4 regions of the Pantoea sp. SGAir0183 genome follow, and region 3 is predicted to be linked to each of the others. Evidence: predicted binding sites of a transcription regulator. Region 3 holds the regulator's gene; each other region holds the start of a gene.
What was found. The regulator CRP, encoded in region 3, controls carbon source genes, mostly activating them, when cyclic AMP is high. The targets are predictions, from matches to a motif close to ATGTGANNNNNNTCACAT.

Region 1 (5,822 bases), 910 kb from region 3:
TCTACCCGAGAAAGGCGGCAGGGTATACATCACTTATATGCACAGGGAGAAAAAAATGGATCACCGCCTGACCAGCCTGGCCTTGGCCAGTGTGCTTCTGGTGGGTTGTGCCAGTTCAAAGCCGGAGACCGATGCGCCAGCCGGGCGTAGCGATCCGTTTGAAGGCTTTAACCGCACAATGTTTAACTTTAACTACAATGTGCTGGACCCGTATGTGGTGCGTCCGGTGGCTGTGGCCTGGCGCGACTATGTGCCCGTCCCGGCACGTGCTGGCCTGAGCAACTTCCTGGGCAACCTGAGCGAACCCGCCAGTATGGTGAACGCTATTCTGGTTGGTGAGCCGCGCAATGCCGGTATTCACTTCACGCGTTTCTTCCTGAATACCGTGCTGGGCCTGGGCGGCTTTATCGACGTTGCAGGCAAAGCGAACCCTGAGCTGGCGCGCCAGGGGCCGCAACGCTTCGGTACCACGCTGGGGCACTATGGCGTGGGCTACGGTCCTTACGTGCAGTTGCCTGGCTATGGCAGCTTTACGGTGCGTCAGGACGGCGGCGATTATGTGGATACGCTTTATCCGGTGCTGGGCTGGTTGACCTGGCCGATGTCCGTGGGTAAATGGGCACTTGAAGGGGTGGAAACGCGTGCGCAACTGCTGGACTCCGATGCTATCCTGAAACAGCAGCGCGATCCTTACGCCTTTATGCGTAACGCCTATTTTGAGCGCTATGACTTCCTGGCGCGTGGTGGCAAGCTGAAGCCCGAAGATAATCCGAACGCAGCGGCAATTCAGGACGATCTCAAAGATATCGATTCTCAGTAATGTGAGGCCGCCCGGAAAAGGGCGGCTTCAGGCTGAAGTGATTTATACGAATGTTCTGTCAGAGCTCGCCAGGCGGAGCAAAAAAAAGCGACACAGTGTGTCGCTTTTTTATGCGGTCAACATATCAGAATTTGTAGTTGAAGCTCGCGCCGTACAGCCAGGCTTTACCACTGGAATTAAAGGTGTAATTGCCTTCCTGAATGGTAACTTTCTGACCATGCATATAAGAGACGCCGACATCGACGGAGGCATCGTCATTAAATGCATAGGAGGCACCCGCACTCAGCCACAAGCGATCCTGATCCGGGATGGAGATGGAACGCTTGTCAGCCGGAACCGGGCTGTCATCAAAGGCGATACCGCTGCGGAAGGTCCAGTTTTTATCGTACTGGTAAGTGGTACCCAGGGCGATACGGTAGGCATCATGGAAGCCTTCATCTTTATAGAACAGCGTCTGACCATTCGAACCGGTCGCTTTCAGCTCCTGGAACTGGCTCCAGCTGGTATAGGCCAGGCTATAGTGAACGGCCCATTGTGGCGCGACTTTATGCCAGCCTGAAACTTCCCACATTTCTGGCAGATTCAGGGTTAATGAACCCGGAATCGTGTTTCCGCTTGTGCCAAAAGGTGCGCCGGGAATGTTAAATGCGTTGATGGCCGCAGGAAGATTACTTTTGTAATCCCCATCAAAGTCAACTTTCACCTCAGAGCGGTAGGTGAAACCAAAACGGTTATTATTATCAACCTCATAAAGTACACCGGCGTTCCAGCCATAACCCCATTCGTTCCCCTTTAGTCGGGTAATTTGGGTATCCGCAGGAATGCCCAGCGCGGAGAACGACTCTCCGGCATAACGCTCAATTTTCGCTTTAGCATAAACGGCATCAAAACCCACACCAAAGCTGAAGTGTTCATTCAGGCGGTAGGCGGTGCTGAGGTTAAGATTAACGGTCGTCAGGTCTGTTTTACCGCCGAATCCGCCTGCGGTATAACCGTTATTAAATTCTGTCGCCAGACCGTAGTTTGAGGTGGCAGAGGCACCTACCCACCATTGGTCATTAATCGGCTGGACATAGTGCAGATCAGGGATCCACTGATTAGGCGCGATGTTTTTCGCATCCAGGCTCCGTCCTGTTGGACTCTGGCCGCTGATATCCACTTGAGGATCGATATATACCGCACCGAGTGAAAATTCAGGGCGATCCATCAGCGCCATGGTCGCCGGGTTACGGCTGGCTGAGGCCGCCGTATCACCCATTGCGCCTTCGCCTGAATAAGCACGACCTAAACCAATGGAAGAAAATTCATTTAACTGAAATCCGGCTGCGTAAACGTTAGAGGAAATAAGCGCTACCGCAGCTGCCACGGCTGACTTTGCGAACAGGTTTTTATGGTTCATGACCACAACCTCATGTGAATTATTATTTAACGTTGTGACGTCGTGTAACAAGGAACGGCGGATTGTATGGACTGATGACGGTCGGACATATCAGACCAGTGCGGAGAGTATAGGTCCGACCTGTACACATGTTGCAATATTGTTTTTAAATTATTTCCAATTTGATAGATGAAAATTCGATCTGCTTAACACTTCTCTGCGGGAAACGAGGCAGGCAGCAGGCGCAAAACTGATTCAGATCAAATTATATTGTGATATTCGTCACTTAGCGTCGCGTGCATAGCGGGGGAGAAATCCAAAGCGTAGAATTTTTCGCAGCAAGGCTTTTCCCTTTAGTTGTGAAACCAGGAGATTACCATGACGGATGCTCTGAAAAAATGTCGCGCGACCGAAACGGCGGCATGCTGTTGTGTGGATGTCGGTACCGTAATGGACAACACCGATTGTACCGCCAGTTGGTCAGCGTGGTTTGGCCAGCGCGCGGAAGCCGACAGCAAACTGGCTGAACTGAGCGAAAGGGCGCGTCAGGTCGAGTCCGATCCCTGTGTCATAGATGCGCGATTCACAGAAGAGACGGGCGGCGTGCGGCTTGATGTTGCTTTTACTTTTAGCTGTCAGGCAGAAACCCTGATTTTTCAGTTAGGTTTACGCTGAACCGCTTAACGCCGCTGCCCGGCGGCGTTTGTCATTTTCGTGTTTCTCATCTCACTTTTCTCTTCCTGATGTTGGCGGCGTAGCCGCTTGTGGTTAACACTGTGGATCAGGTCAGACCTCTTTTGGCAATGATGCCCCGGTCACGATGCACAGGTGGATACAATGAGCAAAGCGCAGTCACTGTTGACGCGTACGGGCGAGCGCATCGCTATCACTCATGGATTACGTACGCCTTTTCTCCGTCAGGCGACAGGATTTCATGGCATTCCCGCCGTAGAGCTGGGCCGGATGGTGGTCAGTGAAATGGTGGCCCGGAGTGAGTTACCGGTCGGGATGATTGAGCAACTGGTGTTTGGTCAGGTGGTGCAGATGCCAGAGGCTCCCAACATCGCGCGGGAAATTGTGCTGAGCAGTGGTCTCAGCGTCAGTACCGATGCGTACAGCGTCAGCCGAGCCTGTGCGACCAGCTTCCAGGCGGTGGCTAACGTCACGGAAAGCCTGCTGGCAGGCACGATTTCGGTCGGTATTGCGGGCGGCGCGGATTCCTCTTCCGTCCTGCCGATTGGCGTCAGTAAAACGCTGGCTCGTGCGCTGGTGGATATGAACAAAGCAAAAAGCCTTTCCCAAAAGTTTCAGATTCTGCGCCGCCTGCGTCCCGGCGATCTGTTACCGGTGCCGCCTGCCGTGGCCGAATACTCCACAGGATTACGCATGGGCGATACCGCAGAACAGATGGCGAAAACGCACGGCATCAGCCGGGAAGAACAGGATGCGCTGGCTCTGCGTTCGCATCTGCGCGCAGCGCAGGCCTGGCAGTCGGGCGTGCTGAATCAGGAAGTCATGGCCGCCTTCGTCCCGCCCTTCAAGGCCCCCATAGACCAGGATAATAACGTGCGAATGGATGCGAAAGCGGCTGACTATGCCCGTTTACGTCCGGCGTTTGATCGCCAGCACGGCACGGTAACGGCAGCCAACAGCACGCCGTTAACGGACGGGGCGGCGGCGGTGATATTGATGCGTGAAGGCCAGGCCAAAGCGCTGGGATTACAGCCGCTGGGCTATCTGCGCAGCTACGCCTTTACCGCCATTGATGTCTGGCAGGACATGCTGCTCGGGCCCGCTTACGCCTCGCCGCTGGCGCTTGATCGTGCTGGCATCACGCTGGCTGATCTGACGCTTATTGATATGCATGAAGCGTTCGCGGCGCAGACCTTGAGTAATATCAAGCTGTTTCGTGACGAACGTTTTGCCCGCGAGGTATTAAACCGCTCGCACGCGCTGGGTGAAATCGACGATGCACGTTTTAACGTCCTGGGCGGCTCCATCGCCTATGGTCATCCTTTTGCGGCGACCGGCGCGCGCATGATCACGCAGACCTTAAATGAATTGCGTCGGCGCGGAGGCGGGCTGGGACTGGTCACGGCCTGTGCCGCCGGAGGATTAGGTGCAGCCATGGTTCTGGAGGCCGAATAATGGAACAGCGCGCGTTTACTTTGCAGATGCGGGACGATCATGTTGGCGTGATCACCATTGATGTGCCCAATGAAAAAATGAATACGCTGAAGGCGGAATTTGCGGTCCAGATTGCCAGCCTGATTAGCGAGGCACGCCAGCATCCGCAGCTGCTCGGGCTGGTACTGATTTCCGGGAAGCCTGACAACTTTGTAGCAGGTGCCGATATCACCATGATTGATCGCTGTCAGCGTGCGGATGAAGCCGAAGCTCTGACAAGGCAAGGGCAGGAGGTAATGGCCGCGATTGCCGCCTTGCCGTTTCCTGTGGTGGCCGCGATTCACGGGGCCTGCTTAGGCGGCGGTCTTGAGCTGGCGCTGGCCTGTCATTCACGCATCTGTACGCTGGATGATAAAACCCGTCTGGGACTGCCGGAAGTGCAACTGGGATTACTGCCCGGTTCGGGTGGCACGCAGCGTCTGCCGCATCTGATTGGTGTGCAAAAGGCTTTACCTCTCATCCTGACGGGGAAAAGCCTGCGCGCGAAGCAGGCGAAGAAGCTGGGGATTGTCGATGACGCGGTGCCGCAGGCGATCCTGCTGGATACCGCTATCGAAAGCGTTAAAAAAGGCAAATGCCGCCGCGCACCGCTTCCGCTGCGCGACCGTCTGCTGCAGGGGCCTATCGCCCGCCAGGCCTTGTTTGCGCTGGTCAGGCGGGAAACGGAACGCAAAACCCAGGGGAACTATCCGGCCACGCAACGTATCATCGATGTGGTGCGCATTGGGCTTGAGCAAAGCAGTCAGGCAGGTTATGCCGCCGAGGCGCGCGCCTTTGGCGAGCTGGCCATGACGCCGGAATCGGCGGCGCTACGCAGCCTGTTTTTTGCCTCCACCGCGCTGAAAAAAGAGAACGGAACTGAGGCGCAGCCCCGGCCAGTCGAACGTGTCGGTGTGCTGGGCGGCGGGTTGATGGGCGGCGGCATTGCCTGCGTCAGCGCAATTCATGCCGGTCTGCCCGTGCGCATCAAAGACATCAGCCTGAACGGCATTAATCATGCGCTGCAGACCAGTTGGGCGCTGCTGAGTAAAAAAGTGCAGCGTCGTCAGCTCACCCCGGCGCAGCGCCAGCAGCAGATGGCGCGCATCAGCGGCGGTACCGACTATCAGGGGTTTACCCAACGTGACATCGTCATCGAGGCGGTGTTTGAAGATCTGGCGCTGAAACAGCAAATGGTGGCAGAGGTGGAAACGCACTGTCAGCCCCAGACGATTTTTGCGTCCAATACCTCTTCCCTCCCGATTGCCGACATTGCGGCGAAGGCCGCGCGTCCTGAGAATATTATTGGCCTGCACTACTTCAGTCCGGTGGAGAAAATGCCGCTGGTTGAAGTTATCCCGCATGCGGCGACATCGCCTGAAACGCTCGCCAGCACCGTCACGCTGGCACGTAAACAGGGCAAAACGCCGATTGTGGTCGCTGACAGACCGGGCTTTT
Region 2 (5,822 bases), 530 kb from region 3:
TGCTGGTCAACCTGGCGATATGGCAGCAAAAGCCACACTGGCCAAGCTTTATTGCCGGTGCGCTCGTGATAGTAGCGTCCTTGTGGGTCCATAAGCGCTGGGTGGTCGGTAAGAACAATCAACAGTGAAGAAACAAGGCATCGCCGCGCATCGACGCCAAAAGTAGCAGGCCGCTCAGTCTGTTGCGATCCCATGGCGGACGGGGCGCGCGTCGGCAGAAGGCGAGCAAGACGACGTCTGCTCGCCCGGCAGAGCGGACCGCATTGTTATCCCGGTGCGCTTTCTCCGGCGGGACGAGCGTAAGTCGGCGGCTGGTTTAAGCGGGCTTAACTGGCGCAGGGCGATGAATCATCGTCAGCCCCTTGAGGAAATTACGCAGAATCTGGTCACCGCATTCACGATAGTTTTTGTGATCCGGTTTACGGAAGATCGCGCCAATCTCTGCCTGAGACACGGTGAAGTTGGCTTTTTTCAGGATATCAGGGATGTCGGTCGTTTTCAGGTCAAATGCAATACGCAGCTTTTTCATGAAAATGTTGTTATTCATCTTACGCTCGATGGAAGGCGCAGGGGCATCCTCACTTTTCCCACGGCGATGAAAGATTAAGCCATTCAGGAAATAGCCCATCAGGACATCGGGGCAGGGGCGAAATGCCGCATCCTCATCTTTTTTCAGCCAACTGGTGATATCGGCCTGAGGAACCTCGCACTCCGCTAAGGCAAAAATCGCCACCATTTTGGCATCGTTCAGATCGAGCATATAGCGCACGCTGCGCAAAATATCGTTGTTAGTCATGGTGAGATCGTCTCAAGGTCAGTCAACAGGCTGCGCATTATAGGGGATTTTGCCCGCCGCCGCGCAGCTTTGTCGCTCATGCGGCTAAACGGCTGCAGGATGCGCGGCATTCCTGACAAAAGGCAAATGTTCACAGGCATGCTGACGGGCAAAATGGATAAAGGCTTCCAGCACAGGCTGACGCTGCTCGCCGTCACGCACGGCGGCATAAAGCCGACTCCATAATCCCTCTCCCAGTGTTTTCGTGATCACTAACCCCTGTTTTTCAAAGCTCTCCACTACCCAGTGTGGCAGCGCGGCAATGCCCATGCGCGCCGACACCATCTGAATCATCAACAGCGTGTTATCCACATTCTTCAGTGCAGGACTGATGCCCGCGGGCTGAAGAAAATGACGCCAGATATCCAGCCGCTGACGCTGCACCGGGTAAATCATCAACACTTCGTCGGCCAGTGCGTCAGGGGAGATATGTTCGACCTGAGCCAGAGGATGATCGGGTGCCAGCACCAGGCGCACTTCGAAATCGAACATCGGTGAATAGAACAGGCCCGAGCGCGGCAGAATATCGGACGTTAAAACGATATCCAGCTCACCCTGTTGCAGTGCAGGTTGCGGATCGAAGGTCACACCTGATTTAAAATCCATCACCACCTGTGGCCAGCTCTGACGAAACTTATCCAGTGCCGGCGTAAGCCACTGAATGCAGCTATGACATTCAATGGCAACACGAAGCGTAGTCTGTTGCGGCTCATGGCAGGCCTGAAGCGCCTGCTGAATTTGCGGCAGAATCTGTTCCGCCAGCTGCAACAGAATTTCGCCCTGCGGCGTGAAGCGCAATGGCTGGCTTTTGCGTACAAACAGGCGGAATCCGAGCCGCTGTTCCAGATCGCTGAACTGATGTGACAACGCCGACTGCGTCTGGTGAAGCTGGGCGGCCGCGGCGGCCAGCGAGCCGGTATTCCGCAGAGCCTGAAGCGTCCGGAGATGTTTGAATTCGATCATGAGGGTCCTTCACATCGAAACTGAATAATTTGCGCTTGAGAGACATACAGTACCCGCAGAATATAGCGGTGTAAACATCTGGACGGCTAAACGTGACTGGCGATCAGACTGACCCAGGCATTTCTGGAGAATAGCAAATACCAATCCATAACCCTACTCCCGGCTTTTCATGTACAGGTGTGCGGCGCGAACTGAAAAATGAGTATTTGCTTATCCAAACGGAACGGACCGGAGGGTGACGACATTCACTCAAGAAATAGCAGAAAAAATGAGGCGCGTTATGTTGCTGCAGAACGGCTATGGGACACTCCGCAATCCAGCCTGAAAACCCACCAGGCTTGTGAGCAGGCTTAACGCGGAAAAGCTCTCAGATTTGCGGGTGTTGGATGGCGACGCGAGAGTTTGGGCGCTTACGCGCCCTTTTTTATCACTCAGTGGATGCGACACCGTACTGCTTAAACCAGGCTAACATACGTGCCCAGCCGTCTTTTGCCGATTCGGCATGGTAGCTCGGACGATAGTCGGCGTTAAAAGCATGCCCGGCATCGGGATACACAATGATCTCTGCCTTTGCGTTTGCAGCATGTAAGGCCTGGCGCATCTGCTCCACGCTTTCCAGCGGAATGCCGTCATCCTGACCACCATACAAACCCAGCACAGGCGCGTTCAGATCCACAGCAATATCGATAGGATGTTTTTGCTGCTTCATGGTTTTTTCCCCTACCAGGCGACCATACCAGGCCACGGCAGCGCGAAGTTGCGGGTTGTGTGCCGCATAGAGCCAACTGATGCGTCCGCCCCAACAGAAACCGGTAATTCCCATCCGCCGGATATCGCCACCGTTGCGGGCCGCCCAGTTAGCGGCATGATCGAGATCCGCCAGTACCTGGCTGTCAGGCACCTTGCTGACCAGTTCTTTAAACAGCGTAGGAATATCGTTGTAGTCGTTGGGGTCGCCTTCGCGGAAGTAAAGCTCTGGCGCGACAGCCAGATAGCCTTCCAGCGCCAGACGACGACAAATGTCGCGAATGTGTTCATGAACGCCGAAAATTTCCTGCACGACCAGCACAACAGGCAACGGCCCGTCTGCTGACTGCGGTTTCGCGTAAAAAGCCGGAAGATTTTCACCCTGACTCGGAATAGACGTCTCACCGGCGTGGATGGCCGGGCTGTCGGTAATAATGGTGGTCGAAGCCGTGGGCTGAACTGCCGGAGCAAACGCGCCTGCGGCTGATTTTTGTGTCATATTATCGTCGGTTTTCATCGTTATCTCCGTGCAAGCGTATGCGCAATCACGTAACTATAGCCTGGGCATTTATTACTGGTTCCGGGCAATGCGTAACAGAGCTTATAACCTTTAAAATACACTTCTCTTTAACATTCTCATGCTGCCTTCCACATCACCATATGTAGCATTACGGAAGGTCTGAGATAAACGTGTGATATTAATCACTAAAAATTTCACCGAAAATGTAACTTTCATTTTCTTGAGTGAAACCAGTCACACATTTAACCCGTCGGGTAACGTAAAGTGGCGTACTGTTTTTCCTTAACCCGGAGTCTGATATGACACAGTCTGACGTTTTCCATCTTGGCCTGACGAAAGCCGACCTGCAGGGGGCGACACTGGCCATTGTTCCTGGCGATCCGGAACGTGTAAAAAAAATTGCCGGACTGATGGACGATCCCCGGCACCTGGCTTCCCATCGTGAGTTCACCAGCTGGCTGGCTAAGCTTGACGGTAAACCCGTCGTGGTCTGTTCTACCGGGATTGGCGGACCTTCCACCTCCATTGCCGTCGAGGAGCTTGCTCAGCTTGGCGTGCGCACTTTCCTGCGTGTAGGGACAACGGGCGCCATCCAGCCGCATATCAATGTCGGCGACGTTCTGGTTACGACGGCGTCTGTACGCCTGGACGGTGCCAGCCTGCACTTCGCACCAATGGAATTTCCGGCCGTCGCCGATTTCACCTGCACAACGGCCTTAGTGGCTGCGGCAGAAGCCTGCGGTGCCAAAACTCATATCGGGATTACCGCCTCATCTGATACTTTCTACCCCGGCCAGGAGCGCTACGACACCTTCTCGGGCCGCGTCGTGAACCGTTTTCAGGGCTCTATGCAGGAGTGGCAGCAGATGGGCGTCCTGAACTATGAGATGGAATCGGCGACGCTGTTAACCATGTGCGCCAGTCAGGGCCTGCGCGCAGGCATGGTGGCGGGCGTGATTGTTAACCGCACGCAAAAAGAGATTCCCGATGCAGTGACGATGAAGCAGACCGAAAGCGATGCCGTCAAAATAGTAGTTGAAGCGGCGCGTCGCTTACTCTAGCCCTTCGTTTGACAGACAGGCCGGCTGTCCGGCCTGTCATGGCCTTGTCTTTACGTCTCGTCTTTCCCCCTCAGTAAATATATCTGGACATTCATACAGTGCGAATTTACCTTTTTCCTCAATAGCCTGACCAGCGGGGAGAATATGGATCAGCACATCATTATCAGCATCTGCCTTGGGCTCGCCGGCCTGGGTGTTGGCTGGATACTGGCGCAAATGCGTGTCAGTCATCAGTTAGCCAGCTTTACCACAGAGCGCCGTCTGCTTAACGAAGCACAACAACGTCAGCAACAGCACATCGAGCAGCTCCAGCAGCAGCTGCAACAGCGCGAACAGGAGTTGAGACAGCTTCATGGATCATTAAGCGGAGCCAATGAGCGCCTGCAACAGCTGGATTACTGGCGTAATGAGAGCGAGCAACTGACACGAGAGCTGCGCAATCAGCTGGAGGTGAACAGCGCGCAGGAAGCCGAGCTGCGTGAAGTGACCATCCGTCTTGAGGAAACCCGTTTTGCAGCGGAAGAGAAGCAGCGCCTGTTGACCAACAGCGAGCAGCGGCTTAGCGCGCAGTTTGAAAACCTGGCTAACCGAATTTTTGAAAACAGCGGTCGCCGCGTTGATGAGCAAAACCGTCAAAGTCTGAACAGCCTGATTGGGCCGTTGCGTGAACAGCTCGATGGCTTTCGGCGGCAGGTTAATGAGAGCTTTGGCGCGGAAGCGCGTGAACGCCATACACTGACCCACGAGATTCGTCAGCTACAGCAACTCAATGCGCAGATGGCCCAGGAAGCGCTCAACCTGACCAAAGCGCTCAAAGGCGACAACAAAATCCAGGGCAACTGGGGCGAGGTGGTGCTGAGCCGGGTACTGGAAGCGTCAGGATTGCGTGAAGGCTATGAATACGATATCCAGGTCAGCATGCAGAACGAGCAGCAAAGCCGCATGCAGCCCGATGTCATCGTCCGGCTTCCCCAGGGGAAAGATGTGGTGATCGACGCCAAAATGACGCTGGTTGCCTACGAGCGGTATTTCAACGCGGATGACGACATTGAACGTGAACAGGCCATTCAGGCGCATATCAGTGCCGTACGCGGCCATATCCGTTTGCTGGGCCGTAAAGATTATCAACAATTGCCCGGTTTACGCTCACTGGATTATGTGTTGATGTTTATCCCGGTTGAACCGGCGTTTTTACTGGCAATCGATCGGCAGCCAGAATTGATCGGCGAAGCGCTCCAGCAAAATATCATGCTGGTCAGTCCGACCACGCTGCTGGTTGCATTGCGTACCATCAACAATCTCTGGCGCTACGAGCATCAAAGCCGCAATGCGCAGCGGATTGCCGAGCGCGCAGCCAGGCTTTACGACAAAATGCGCCTGTTTGTTGATGATATGAGCGGTATTGGTCACAGCCTTGATAAGGCCCAAAACAGCTATCGTGAAGCGATGAAGAAGCTGGCAGAAGGGCGGGGTAATTTGATCGCACAAACGGAAGGCTTCCGTGACTTAGGTGTAGAGGTTAAACGCGCTATCAATCCCCATCTGGTCGAACGCGCGATGCCCGAAAATGAGCACGACAGTATGCCCGGTAACGACCAAAACGCAGACGAAAGTTGTGAGCGGGTTCGGCACCTCCACGAATAAGCAGGTCGCCAACGTGCCTGACCTCCGTGACTCTGATACACTTCCATAAGTA
Region 3 (5,822 bases):
CAGCGCACGGTGCTGAATACGCACCCGTGTAGCGCTGTAGTTACTCTGGCTGACAAACATAATGGTCATCAGAATCCAGTAGGGTTTGGGAATCGAAAAGAACAGCGCCAGCCCGCTACCCAGCATCAGCATCACAGAAAAACGTCCGGCCGTGCGCAGGGCAGAAGAGCGCAGCGAGAGATAGCTTCTGAGTGCGGGCAGAAGCGGTAAACGGCGCTGGCGATCCGCCATCAAATCACGCTGATAAAGGGGCTTTTGTGTACGCAGTACCCGTGCGATGCGGCTGAAGTGATAAAGGCAAAAATTTCCTACCGGATTGTCCGGGTGCTGACGGGCGATTTTTTCCAGTGCCCCCAGCTGCTTGTCCATATCAAAGCGACTGGACAGTTGGTGGTACAGGATGTTGTCTGCCAGCTCACGTAAACGGGCGGAAATGGTTTTCGCATTCCAGCGAATCACGGCCTCAGCATGGCTTTGTTCTACCAGTTTTTGCACTTCTTCTGGCTGATGCAGGCTGACAGAAATGTGTTCCTGTAAATCCAGTGCGACCTGAAAAGCGCGGGTCAGTCGCTTATGACTGTGATCGCGGCTGGCGGACAGCATATGCATCTGCTGATAACAGGTGTTGATGAGGTCGATTGCTTTTTGTTGCCGCGCCAGCAACGGTGGTAGCGCCTTCTCCGGATCGGTAAGTTGCGTCAACAAGGTGTACTTGGCGTCACAATAGTTCGCCAGTTCGCGGTAAATCAGACTCAGGCTTTCACGCATTGGCTGCTCTTTCCACAGCCAAAACCAGAACCAGTTAAACAGGCCATACCACAGCGTACCGCCGATGTAGAGCAGGGGCGGTACGTAAATGGGCATGCGGCCAATCAGGCTGGTGGTAAATATCGCTGCGATCAGTGTGGCAGGGAGTAACCGTGCGTGCAGTGGGCTGATTTCACCTGTCACGCCCAGCAGCAAAGGCAGAGCGAAAAGAATAAGCGGTAAGGGCACGTCTTTAAACAGAAGCCACTGCATCAGTAAGCTACCCAGGGCAAACAGGCTGCCGCCGACAATCAGGCGTTTAAAGAAGCGTTTGTGGGGTGTATCCAGACCGGCAATATTGCAGCAGGCAGGCACCAATGAGAACAGCAATCCTTTTTGCAGATCGCCAAACAGCCAGCCGAGCGCGACGGGGAGACACAACACCAGTGTCTGGCGCAGGGCATAGTTAACTTCAGGGTGATAAATTATTCTTCGCCACATCGGCTCAACGCAAATAATTCACGGCATAACGTTGCCATTATGCCGTGAAGAATAAAGCTTAGCGCGTGCCGTAAACAACAATTGTTTTGCCGTGTGCGGAGATCAGATTCTGGTCTTCCAGCATCTTCAAAATACGTCCCACGGTTTCACGTGAACATCCCACGATTTGGCCAATTTCCTGACGCGTAATTTTAATTTGCATGCCGTCAGGATGCGTCATGGCATCCGGCTGTTTCGCCAGGTTGAGCAACGTCTGCGCAATGCGACCGGTGACATCAAGGAACGCGAGGTTGCCCACTTTTTCCGATGTGACCTGCAGACGGCGCGCCATTTGCGAGGAGAGGCGCATGAGGATGTCCGGATTCACCTGAATCAGCTGACGGAATTTTTTGTAGGAAATCTCTGCCACTTCGCACGCGGTTTTCGCACGTACCCAGGCGCTGCGCTCCTGACCTTCTTCGAACAGGCCAAGCTCACCAATAAAGTCGCCCTGATTCAGATAGGACAGAATCATCTCCTTGCCTTCTTCATCCTTAATCAGTACCGCAACGGAACCTTTAACGATGTAGTAAAGCGTTTCCGCCTTTTCACCTTGATGAATGAGCGTACTTTTGGATGGATACTTGTGAATATGGCAATGGGACAGGAACCATTCAAGTGTAGGGTCTGTTTGCGGTTTGCCGAGAACCATTCGCTATTATCCTCTGTTGTAATCGTGCCCAAAATACAGGGCTCTGTTTCCCTGCCAGGCGATGTAAGCGTTAAGCGTCTTTCCATTCAGGAAATTATTCGGGCTGCATTCGGCGCAGTGCGCATCATTCTTCCCGGCTTCGTCTTCGGATGACGAAAAATATTTTCAGCTCTGTTTGTAGCACAGCTTACGTCGACTGTCTTGTGTTGTCTCGCTTCAGCAAGATGGCGTTTTCTCTGGATTGCTGTTTCCCAGGCAAAAGCGTACGCTGAGCCAAAACAGGGTATTCTGAGGTCAAAATTATGCAGGCACGCGTCAAATGGGTTGAAGGGTTAACATTCCTGGGGGAATCATCGTCCGGCCATCAGGTACTGATGGATGGCAATTCTGGCGATAAAGCGCCGAGCCCTATGGAGATGGTGCTGATGGCGGCAGGGGGATGCAGCGCCATTGACGTTGTGTCAATTTTGCAAAAAGGCCGCAACGATGTGGTTGATTGCGAAGTGAAACTATTGTCTGAACGTCGGGAAGAAGCCCCCCGCATCTTTACCCATATCAATCTGCATTTTATCGTCAGCGGCAACGCACTTTCGGATAAAGCCGTGGCACGCGCTGTCGATCTGTCAGCGGAAAAATATTGCTCTGTCGCCATCATGTTAGGCAAAGGCGTCAACATTACCCACAGCTACGAAGTGATCGCGCTGTAATCTCACAGAGGCCAGGCTGGCCTCTGTGGTTATTCAATCCGTTTCCCTTCCATGAGCCGTTTTACTAACGGCGCCATAATTAACTCCATCGCCAGTCCCATTTTGCCGCCGGGTACCACCAGCGTGTTGATATTGGAAATAAACGATCCCTGCAGCATGGCCAGCAGATAGGGAAAATCAATGTCTTCCAGCCCCTGAAAGTGGATAACCACAAAGCTTTCATCCAGCGAAGGGATGGTGCGCGCGGCAAAGGGATTAGAGGTATCCACCGTGGGGACGCGCTGAAAGTTAATATGGGTTCGTGAAAACTGCGGCGTAATGAAATTGATGTAATCTTCCATGGAACGCACTACCGAATCCATCACCGCTTCGCGTGAATGGCCACGCTCGCTGGTATCGCGCACCAGTTTCTGAATCCACTCCAGGTTGACGATGGGCACGACGCCGACCAGCAAATCGACTTTTTCCGCCACATTGTGTTGTGCAGTCACCACGCCGCCGTGCAAGCCTTCATAAAACAGCACATCCATATCCGGAGGTAACGGTTGCCAGGGCGTGAAGGTGCCGGGAACCTGGTTCCAGGGAACGGCTTCATCATAGGTGTGCAGATACTTACGCGACTGGCCCTTACCGTGTTCGCCGTATTCGATGAACGTTTGCTCCAGCAGGCCAAAATCATTCGCCTCCGGGCCAAAGTAGCTGATATGTCGCCCCAGATCGCGCGCTTTTCGGATAGCCATGTCCATTTCGGGTCGGGTAAAGCGGTGAAAACTGTCCCCTTCCAGTTCGGCAGCGTGCAAACCGAGTTGCTGAAAAATTTTACGGAACGCCAGGCTGGTGGTGGTGGTTCCCGCACCGCTGGAGCCCGTTACCGCGATAATCGGATGGCGTGCAGACATAGTTGAAGTCCCTGTGACGTCGGGCGATGAGCATTGTTAGCACGATTTTCCGTTCGTTGCATCAGCCACGAAACTCGCTTTTGCGCATGATGTTGACCGACTCGTGCAGTTCCGACCATACCAGAACGACCTCGCCGTGCTCCAGCTGACGACGCACATCGGCGACTTTTTCCGTCAGGCTGAGCTCCTGCTCGCCGTAATCCGTGCCTTCACGCAAAACAAACGCTTCGATAAGATTTTCAAGGGTTTCGGGAGAAACCTGTTCCCAGGGAATAATCACAGAGTCAGTTATCCAGATAAGAGGAAATCCACTGTGGCACGCGCTGCTCCAGCCACAACCGAGGCTGACGCAGGGTGCCACTGACGAAACCAACATGCCCACCCTGCTGTGTCAGCTGATAGGTAATAGTGGCAGATAATTGCGCAGGCTGCGGGATCACCTCATCGCTCATGAACGGGTCATCTTTTGCATGGATGATGAGCAGCGGTTTTGTCACGAACTTAAGGCGCGGCATAGCGCTGGCGCGACGGTAATAATCCGTGGCGTCGGCAAAACCATGCGCCCGGGCCGTGATCGCGTCGTCAAAGTCCCGCAGACGGCGCAGGGCGTTAAGCTGAATGAGGTTCACCGGCAACGTGTCGGGCCAGGCCCGCAGTTTACGCTGGGCATTCTTTTTTAACTGGCTTAACAGGTAACGCTGATAAACCTGTGAAAAGCCGCGCTCCAGTCGGGCGCTGCAGGGTTCCAGCATCAGGGGCGCAGACACAATCACGCCCGCGTCAATCAGGGCTTCATCACCTTGCTGGCCTAACAGGCAACCGAGCATATTCCCGCCCAGCGAGAAGCCGACAGCAGTTGTGGGCACCCGGCCCCAGCGCGTCGTCAGCCAGTGCAGGAAAAAACGCGCATCCTCGGTTTCACCGGAGTGGTATATCCGGTTCAGACGGTTCGGCTCACCGCTGCAGCCGCGAAAATGCATTACTACCGCCAGCCAGCCACGCTGTTTGCACTGCAGCATCAGGCCATGAATATAGGGACTGTGGAAACTTCCTTCCAGGCCATGAAACAGCACCACGCGCGGTTTATGCCGGGCAAACTGAGGATCTTCACTCCAGGCCAAATCAACAAAGTCACCGTCAGGTAAATCCAGCCGCTGCCAGTGTGGCGTTAACCTTTTCGTCCGCCGTATCAGCCGCGGCAGAATGGTTTGCAGGTGCGGGTTGCCCAGACCGGGCAGGGGAATGAACGCCGCGTCGTCAGGGCCCGAAAATTTCATGTTGTAAAGGCTTGTCTGTTCCATATCACACTGTTAGCTTCGATAAGTTTTCACTAAGGGAGGAGAACCCGGGTTAATGGAACTCAGTCTGTTTTTATCATTATTAGGCTTTCTTTGGGTCGCGGCGATTACACCCGGACCTAATAATATGTTACTCACCGCCTCGGGGGCCAATTTTGGTTTTTTGCGCACCCTCCCGTTGATGATCGGCATTATGATCGGCATGCAGCTAATGCTGCTGCTGGTAGCGTTTGGCGTGGGTGGATTGATACTGCTTTATCCCTCCCTGCATCTCATCCTGAAAATTGCCGGTAGCCTTTACCTGCTGTGGCTGGCCTGGAAGATTGCCACCGCAGCCTATGAGAAGCTGGAAACCGATGCGGCACCTGTCGCACCTATGCCGTTCTGGCAGGGAGGCTTATTACAACTGATCAACCCCAAAGCCTGGCTCATGGCGCTGGGTGCCGTCGCCAGTTTTAGTCTGGCCGGTGCGGGCTATCGCCATTCTGTCCTGTTAATCAGTCTTGGCATGGTTATGGTCAATCTGGTTGCAGGCGTTATCTGGATGGGCTTTGGTGCGATGATCGGCCGTATTTTACGTAGTCCCCGCGCCTGGAAACGCTTTAACCTGAGCATGGGGCTGTTAACGGCGGCCTGCGTATTGCTGATCTGGCACTGAGCTTAGCTGGATGCGCGCTCCAGGCGCGTCCAGGGCAACACTTCGCGAACAACCGGCGCGTGCGGCTGGCGAATTTTTTTCAGCAACAGCTGCACGCTGCGCGCGCCCAGTTGATACATGGGCTGTTCAATGGTGGTTAACGGTGGATTCAGGCTGCTGGTAAAGGGAATGCCGTCAAACCCCACGACGGCAAGGTCTTCCGGGACACGCAGGCCCGCCTCCAGCGCTGCATGCACCACGCCAACCGCCAGCACATCAGACACGGCAAATACCGCATCCGGCGGCTCCGCTAAACGCAACAATTCCTGCAATGCCCGACTG
Region 4 (5,822 bases), 520 kb from region 3:
GCCGCTCAGGTTCAGTAACATACTGTCATAGCCGGCGACCGGAATGACCTGCATGGCGGTGATCTTCGGTGTCGTGTTCATCTGTTATCCCTTAAGCAGAGGCCCGGCCAAAAGCCGGGCGTTTACGGTCAAATGTCCAGCCGGGAACCAGGTATTGCATGGCCGTCGCGTCATTACGTCCGCCCGCTGGCAGTGATTTGTAGCGTTCGTTTGCCCGCCGCAGTTGCGCCCAGTCCAGTTCAATGCCCAGGCCCGGTGCAGTGGGCACTGCAATTTTTCCCTGCTGAATCGGCAGTGGATTTTTCGTCAGGCGCTGGTCGCCCTCCTGCCAGATCCAGTGCGTGTCTATCGCGGTGGGGTTACCGGGTGCCGCAGCGCCGACATGGGTAAACATGGCCAGGGAAATATCAAAGTGGTTATTGGAGTGACAGCCCCAGGTGAGTCCCCATTCATCGCACAGCTGAGCGACCCGCACGGCACCGCTCAGCGTCCAGAAATGGGGATCGGCCAGCGGGATATCGATCGCGTTGAGCATCAGTGCATGCTGCATCTCGCGCCAGTTGGTGGCGATCATGTTGGTGGCGACCGGCAGGCCCGTCGCGCGCCGAAACTCCGCCATCACCTCACGCCCGGAATAACCCTGCTCCGCCCCACAGGGATCTTCTGCATAGGTCAGCACATCCTGCATGCCTTTGCACAGCCGGATCGCCTCGTCCAGCCGCCATGCGCCGTTAGGATCAACGGTGATACGCGCAGCGGGAAAGCGTTTTTTCAACGCCTGCGCGGTCGCGATTTCCTGTTCGCCCGGCAGCACACCGCCCTTGAGTTTAAAATCGTGAAATCCGTATTTATCCTGAGCCGCTTCCGCCAGCCTGACGATGGCCTCACTGCTCAGGGCTTCCTGATGACGCAGCCGATACCAGTCATGCTGCGCGTTCTCACCAGTGAGGTAAGGCAGATCGGTTTTGCGCCGGTCACCGATATAGAACAGGTAACCCAACACCGTGACCGCATCGCGTTGTTTACCCGGCCCCAGCAGCTCGGCGACCGGCACGCCCAGACATTGCCCCAGCAGATCCAGCAGCGCGGCCTCCAGCGCCGCAACCGCATTTACGCGCAGTTCGAACGTCCAGGCGCCCTTGCCAAAGGTCTCGAAATCCGCAGACTGATTGCCCCGATGCACCTGCTGTACCAGCCGGTTCAGGCAGGCGACCTGCTGACCTGTCACCTGCGGTACGGCATCCAGCAAGGTCTGATAAATGGTCTCGCCTCCCGGTGCCTCACCCAGCCCGGTATGACCCGCACTGTCCGTCAGTATTACAATGTTGCGGGTAAAACTGGCATTGTGTGCCCCCCCAATGTTGAGCAGCATACTGTCGTAACCGGCCACCGGCACAACCTGCATAGCGGTGATAACGGGCGTGGATTGCGTATTCATACAGGCTCCTTAGCGGGTTTTCAGCTCAATGCGCTTGATGTTATCCACCAGCACCAGATAACTGAGTACCGCGACAAAGGCGTGGATACCCACGTATACCAGCGCACCGTTATACGATCCGGTCGAGGCAATGATGTAGCCAATCGCGACAGGCGTGATAATGCCGGACGCATTACCAAACATATTGAACAGGCCGCCGCTCAGACCGCTGATCTCCTTCGGCGCGGTATCGGCCATCACCGCCCAGCCCAACGCACCAATGCCTTTGCCAAAAAAGGCCGTCGCCATAAACAGCACCACAACCCAGTCGGTTTCAACGTAGTTACATATCACCATAGAGGTCGAGAGCAGCATCCCGAGCACAATGGGCGTTTTGCGGGCGATGTTCAGGGAACCGGTTTTGCGCATCAGCCAGTCGGAGATCACGCCACCCAGCACGCCGCCAATAAAGCCGCACAGTGCCGGTACGGAGGCAACAAAACCGGCTTTAAGAATCGACATTCCGCGCGCCTGAACCAGATAAACCGGAAACCAGGTGATAAAGAAATAGGTCAGTGCGTTGATGCAGTACTGGCCAATATAGATACCGATCATCATGCGTGACTGCAGCAGCTGTTTGATCTGGAACCGCTTGTCACGGAAGCTGACGTTTTGCTTTTCGCTTTTCTGATCCATGTTGATCAGCGCACCGCCCTGCTCCATGTATTCCCGTTCCGCCTGATTAACGCCAGGATGATCGCTGGGATCGTGAATCACTTTGAGCCAGATAAGGCTCAGGATGATGCCCAGTCCCCCCATGAACCAGAAGACATGAGCCCAACCGACTGCGGAGGTCAGCCAGCCCATGATGGGTGCGAAAATCACGGTCGCAAAATACTGGGCAGAATTGAAAATGGCCACGGCGGTGCCGCGCTCCTGAGCCGGAAACCAGGCGGCCACAATTCGGCTGTTACCCGGAAATGAAGGTGCTTCTGCCAGCCCCACCATAAAGCGCAACATAAACAGCGCCATCACGATGGTGTAACCGCTGAACAGGTCCACGAAGCCTTGCAGCAAGGTAAATAACGACCAGAGGAAGATGCTCCAGAAATAGACGCGTTTGGACCCAAAGCGATCCAACAGCCAGCCGCCGGGGATTTGTCCAATAACATAGGCCCACGAAAACGCCGAGAAGATGTAACCCATGCCCACGGGATCGAGGCCAATATCCTTTGCCATCGCGGAGCCAGCGATGGATAACGTCGCCCGGTCGCCGTAGTTGAATGAGGTCACAATAAACAACATGACCACAATCCAGTAGCGTGCATTTGTCCGTTTCTGGACCGCCTCTGACGTCTGGTGAAAACTACTCATGATGCACTCCTGAAAAATAGCGAAAGTGACATTCGCTCTGACTGCATACACATCGCGTTGGGTATCAGAGAGATGTAGGTTAAACACGGCGATTTTTTTATTGGCAAATTGCTCACGCGGCGTGACATATAACCTGACCGGGGAAACGGAAATCAGTATAAGAAGTGGGTTTCACGGTGACATTGGAATATCTCCCTGGAATAAGGAGAAGGAATCGTGCTTTTTTGGGCTATTGCATAAAACACTGCGGCGCATTTCACGTATTTTGGTATTCCTCACCCAAAGCCAGCTCCTACGCCCGACGATCGCCGGCTTTGTGAGAATCTTCACTTGATTTGGTAAAAAGACATGAAAACGGCCGTCTCTGAAGGCTGAATGTAGGTCAATTGCACAATGTGCAGGTGAGAACCCCTCTTTATACTGACGGTGGCAAATACTGAACCTGTGACATCTGACTTCTTATAATGAATGCGCCACAGAAATAAGGCGCGACGCACTGGAAGGTGAGCGATGATCCCCCTGTCAAACGAACAACCGCTCTATATCAAAGTTCATGAAAACGATAACGTGGCCATTGTGGTTAACAGCCAGGGACTGCCTGCCGGTACCACGTTTCGTGATGGCTTAACTCTGACCGAGCATATTCCCCAGGGACACAAGGTGGCGCTGCAGGCTATTCCTGATGGGCAGCCCATACTGCGCTATGGCGAGGTGATTGGTCTGGCCATGCGTGATATCGCCCAGGGGAGCTGGATCGACGAATCGCTAATTGCTCTGCCGGACGCCCCGGACTTAGCGCATTTACCTTTAGCGAATAATGTGCCGCCGGCGTTACCGCCGCTGGACGGTTATACCTTTGAGGGCTATCGCAACGCTGACGGCAGCGTGGGCACCCGTAATCTGCTGGGGATCACTACCAGCGTGCACTGCGTCGCGGGCGTGGTGGATTATGTGGTGCAAATCATTGAGCGTGATTTACTGCCCCGCTATCCCAACGTTGATGGCGTGGTGGCGCTAAATCATCTTTATGGCTGTGGCGTGGCGATCAATGCCCCCGCGGCGGTGATCCCGATCCGAACCGTTCATAATCTGGCCCTGAATGCCAATTTCGGCGGCGAAATCATGGTGGTCAGTCTGGGATGCGAAAAGTTACAACCCGAACGCCTGCTGACCGGCACGCCTGACGTACAGCCCATCTCGCTGGACGATGCGGATATTGTGCGTTTGCAGGACGAGAGCCGGGTGGGCTTCGGTGCCATGGTGGATGAGATTTTGCAGGTCGCAGAGCGCCACCTGAGCCGCCTTAATCAACGCCAGCGCGAAACCTGCCCGGCCTCTGAACTGGTGGTGGGCATGCAGTGTGGCGGCAGCGACGCGTTTTCGGGCGTGACCGCGAATCCCGCCGTCGGCTTCGCCGCTGATCTGCTGGTACGCTGCGGAGCCACCGTAATGTTTTCTGAAGTCACGGAGGTACGGGATGCCATTCATTTGCTGACGCCACGCGTGGTTGACCAGACCGTGGGCCAGCGACTGATTGAGGAAATGGCCTGGTATGATCGCTATCTCGATCAAGGCAAAACGGACCGCAGCGCCAATCCCTCGCCCGGCAACAAGAAAGGCGGACTGGCCAACGTGGTGGAAAAAGCATTAGGCTCGATTGCCAAATCAGGCCGAAGCCCGATTATGGAAGTGCTGTCACCGGGACAACGGCCAACACGACGAGGGCTGATTTTTGCCGCCACGCCCGCCAGCGATTTTGTCTGCGGCACGCAGCAGCTGGCCTCAGGCATCACCTTACAGGTTTTTACAACAGGCAGGGGAACGCCTTACGGCCTGGCGGCGATTCCGGTGATTAAGATGGCGACCCGTACCGCATTGGCTGAACGCTGGCATGATTTAATGGATATTAACGCCGGTACGATTGCCACGGGCGAAGAAACCATCGAGCAGGTTGGCTGGCGGTTGTTTACATTAATTCTGGACATTGCCAGCGGCCGGAAACAAACCTGGTCAGACCGCTGGGGCATCCGCAATCAGCTGGCGGTCTTTAATCCCGCACCGATCACCTGATGCCGTTTTTATGCCGACAGGCCGTGCTGACACCCGCGTGGCGCGCATGTCAGCCACGCGGGTGCCGTCTTCTCCCACCCTGTACAGTCAGAGCTGTTTGCCCCACTGCTCAACCCAGGGAGACGTTACCGACTCTGGCTCCGGATTTTCGGTGGCGTCGATGAGCAACACGTCACCGATCCGCTTCGCCTGGTGCGCCTGCAGTAATGCATCAAAACGCTTGCCTGCGCCGCAGAAATTTTCATAACTGCTGTCGCCCAACGCTATCACGCCATAACGCAGCGTGGGCTGATGGCCCAGCTTATCCTGAATAGCATGAAACAGGCCGGAAATCGTATCCGGAAAATCGCCCTGACCGGTGGTCGAGGTGATGATCAGAGCGACATCACTGGCATAGTGTTGCCAGTCGGCCAGTGTCGGATCTTCGAAAATCGTTACCTCATGGCCCTGCTGCTGCAACAACGGCTCAGCTTCTTCTGCAACCAGTAAGGCGTTCCCATAGACGGTGCCTACAAAAATCCCAATCTTTGCCATTTCTTTTCCCCTTTATTCCGGAACGCTATCCTGACCTGAGCCTGCGAGAAACTCAACCCGTGGCACATCAGGAATACAGGCCTGCCAGCCAAACTGCTCCATCACCCGTTGCCAGACAGGATCGAGCCCGGCACGAATAAGCAGCGGTTCGCCCGTCACAGGATGGTTAAGGGATAAGCTGCTGGCATGCAACATCAAACGGCTGGCCCCAAAGTGCGCAGCCGCACCACGATTCTGGCGTAAATCCCCGTGGGCCGAATCGCCGATGATGGGATGACGCAAATGGGACATGTGCCGACGGAGTTGATGTTTCCGCCCGGTTTGCGGTTTAAGCTCAACCAGGCTGTAACGTGCCGTGGGATAGCGACTGATGGCGACCGGCATTTCTACCGTTGCCAGTGCGGCGTAATCGGTCACCGCCGGCTGC

Region 1: the regulator CRP is predicted to act here: its motif matches at 2,469-2,486, upstream of C1N59_RS06390 (YfcZ/YiiS family protein).
Region 2: the regulator CRP is predicted to act here: its motif matches at 3,236-3,253, upstream of udp (uridine phosphorylase).
Region 4: the regulator CRP is predicted to act here: its motif matches at 3,106-3,123, upstream of garD (galactarate dehydratase).

What each region holds. Positions count from the first base shown of each region.
Region 1 is NZ_CP028053.1:1,323,692-1,329,513, forward strand. It holds gene mlaA (phospholipid-binding lipoprotein MlaA) at 56-820, shown strand; gene fadL (long-chain fatty acid transporter FadL) at 945-2,219, opposite strand; gene C1N59_RS06390 (YfcZ/YiiS family protein) at 2,577-2,873, shown strand; gene fadI (acetyl-CoA C-acyltransferase FadI) at 3,036-4,346, shown strand; gene fadJ (fatty acid oxidation complex subunit alpha FadJ) at 4,346-5,822, shown strand, end outside.
Region 2 is NZ_CP028053.1:4,253,834-4,259,655, reverse strand. It holds gene C1N59_RS19820 (carboxylate/amino acid/amine transporter) at 1-128, shown strand, start outside; gene C1N59_RS19815 (YehS family protein) at 317-796, opposite strand; gene metR (HTH-type transcriptional regulator MetR) at 881-1,798, opposite strand; gene C1N59_RS19805 (dienelactone hydrolase family protein) at 2,226-3,062, opposite strand; gene udp (uridine phosphorylase) at 3,365-4,126, shown strand; gene rmuC (DNA recombination protein RmuC) at 4,271-5,770, shown strand.
Region 3 is NZ_CP028053.1:411,417-417,238, forward strand. It holds gene C1N59_RS01875 (YccS/YhfK family putative transporter) at 1-1,248, opposite strand, end outside; gene crp (cAMP-activated global transcriptional regulator CRP) at 1,307-1,939, opposite strand; gene C1N59_RS01885 (OsmC family protein) at 2,242-2,646, shown strand; gene C1N59_RS01890 (phosphoribulokinase) at 2,676-3,545, opposite strand; gene C1N59_RS01895 (YheU family protein) at 3,607-3,825, opposite strand; gene C1N59_RS01900 (hydrolase) at 3,830-4,846, opposite strand; gene C1N59_RS01905 (LysE family translocator) at 4,899-5,501, shown strand; gene C1N59_RS01910 (LacI family DNA-binding transcriptional regulator) at 5,504-5,822, opposite strand, start outside.
Region 4 is NZ_CP028053.1:929,885-935,706, reverse strand. It holds gene gudD (glucarate dehydratase) at 1-81, opposite strand, end outside; gene C1N59_RS04520 (enolase C-terminal domain-like protein) at 92-1,438, opposite strand; gene C1N59_RS04515 (MFS transporter) at 1,448-2,791, opposite strand; gene garD (galactarate dehydratase) at 3,302-4,861, shown strand; gene C1N59_RS04505 (flavodoxin) at 4,949-5,395, opposite strand; gene truC (tRNA pseudouridine(65) synthase TruC) at 5,408-5,822, opposite strand, start outside.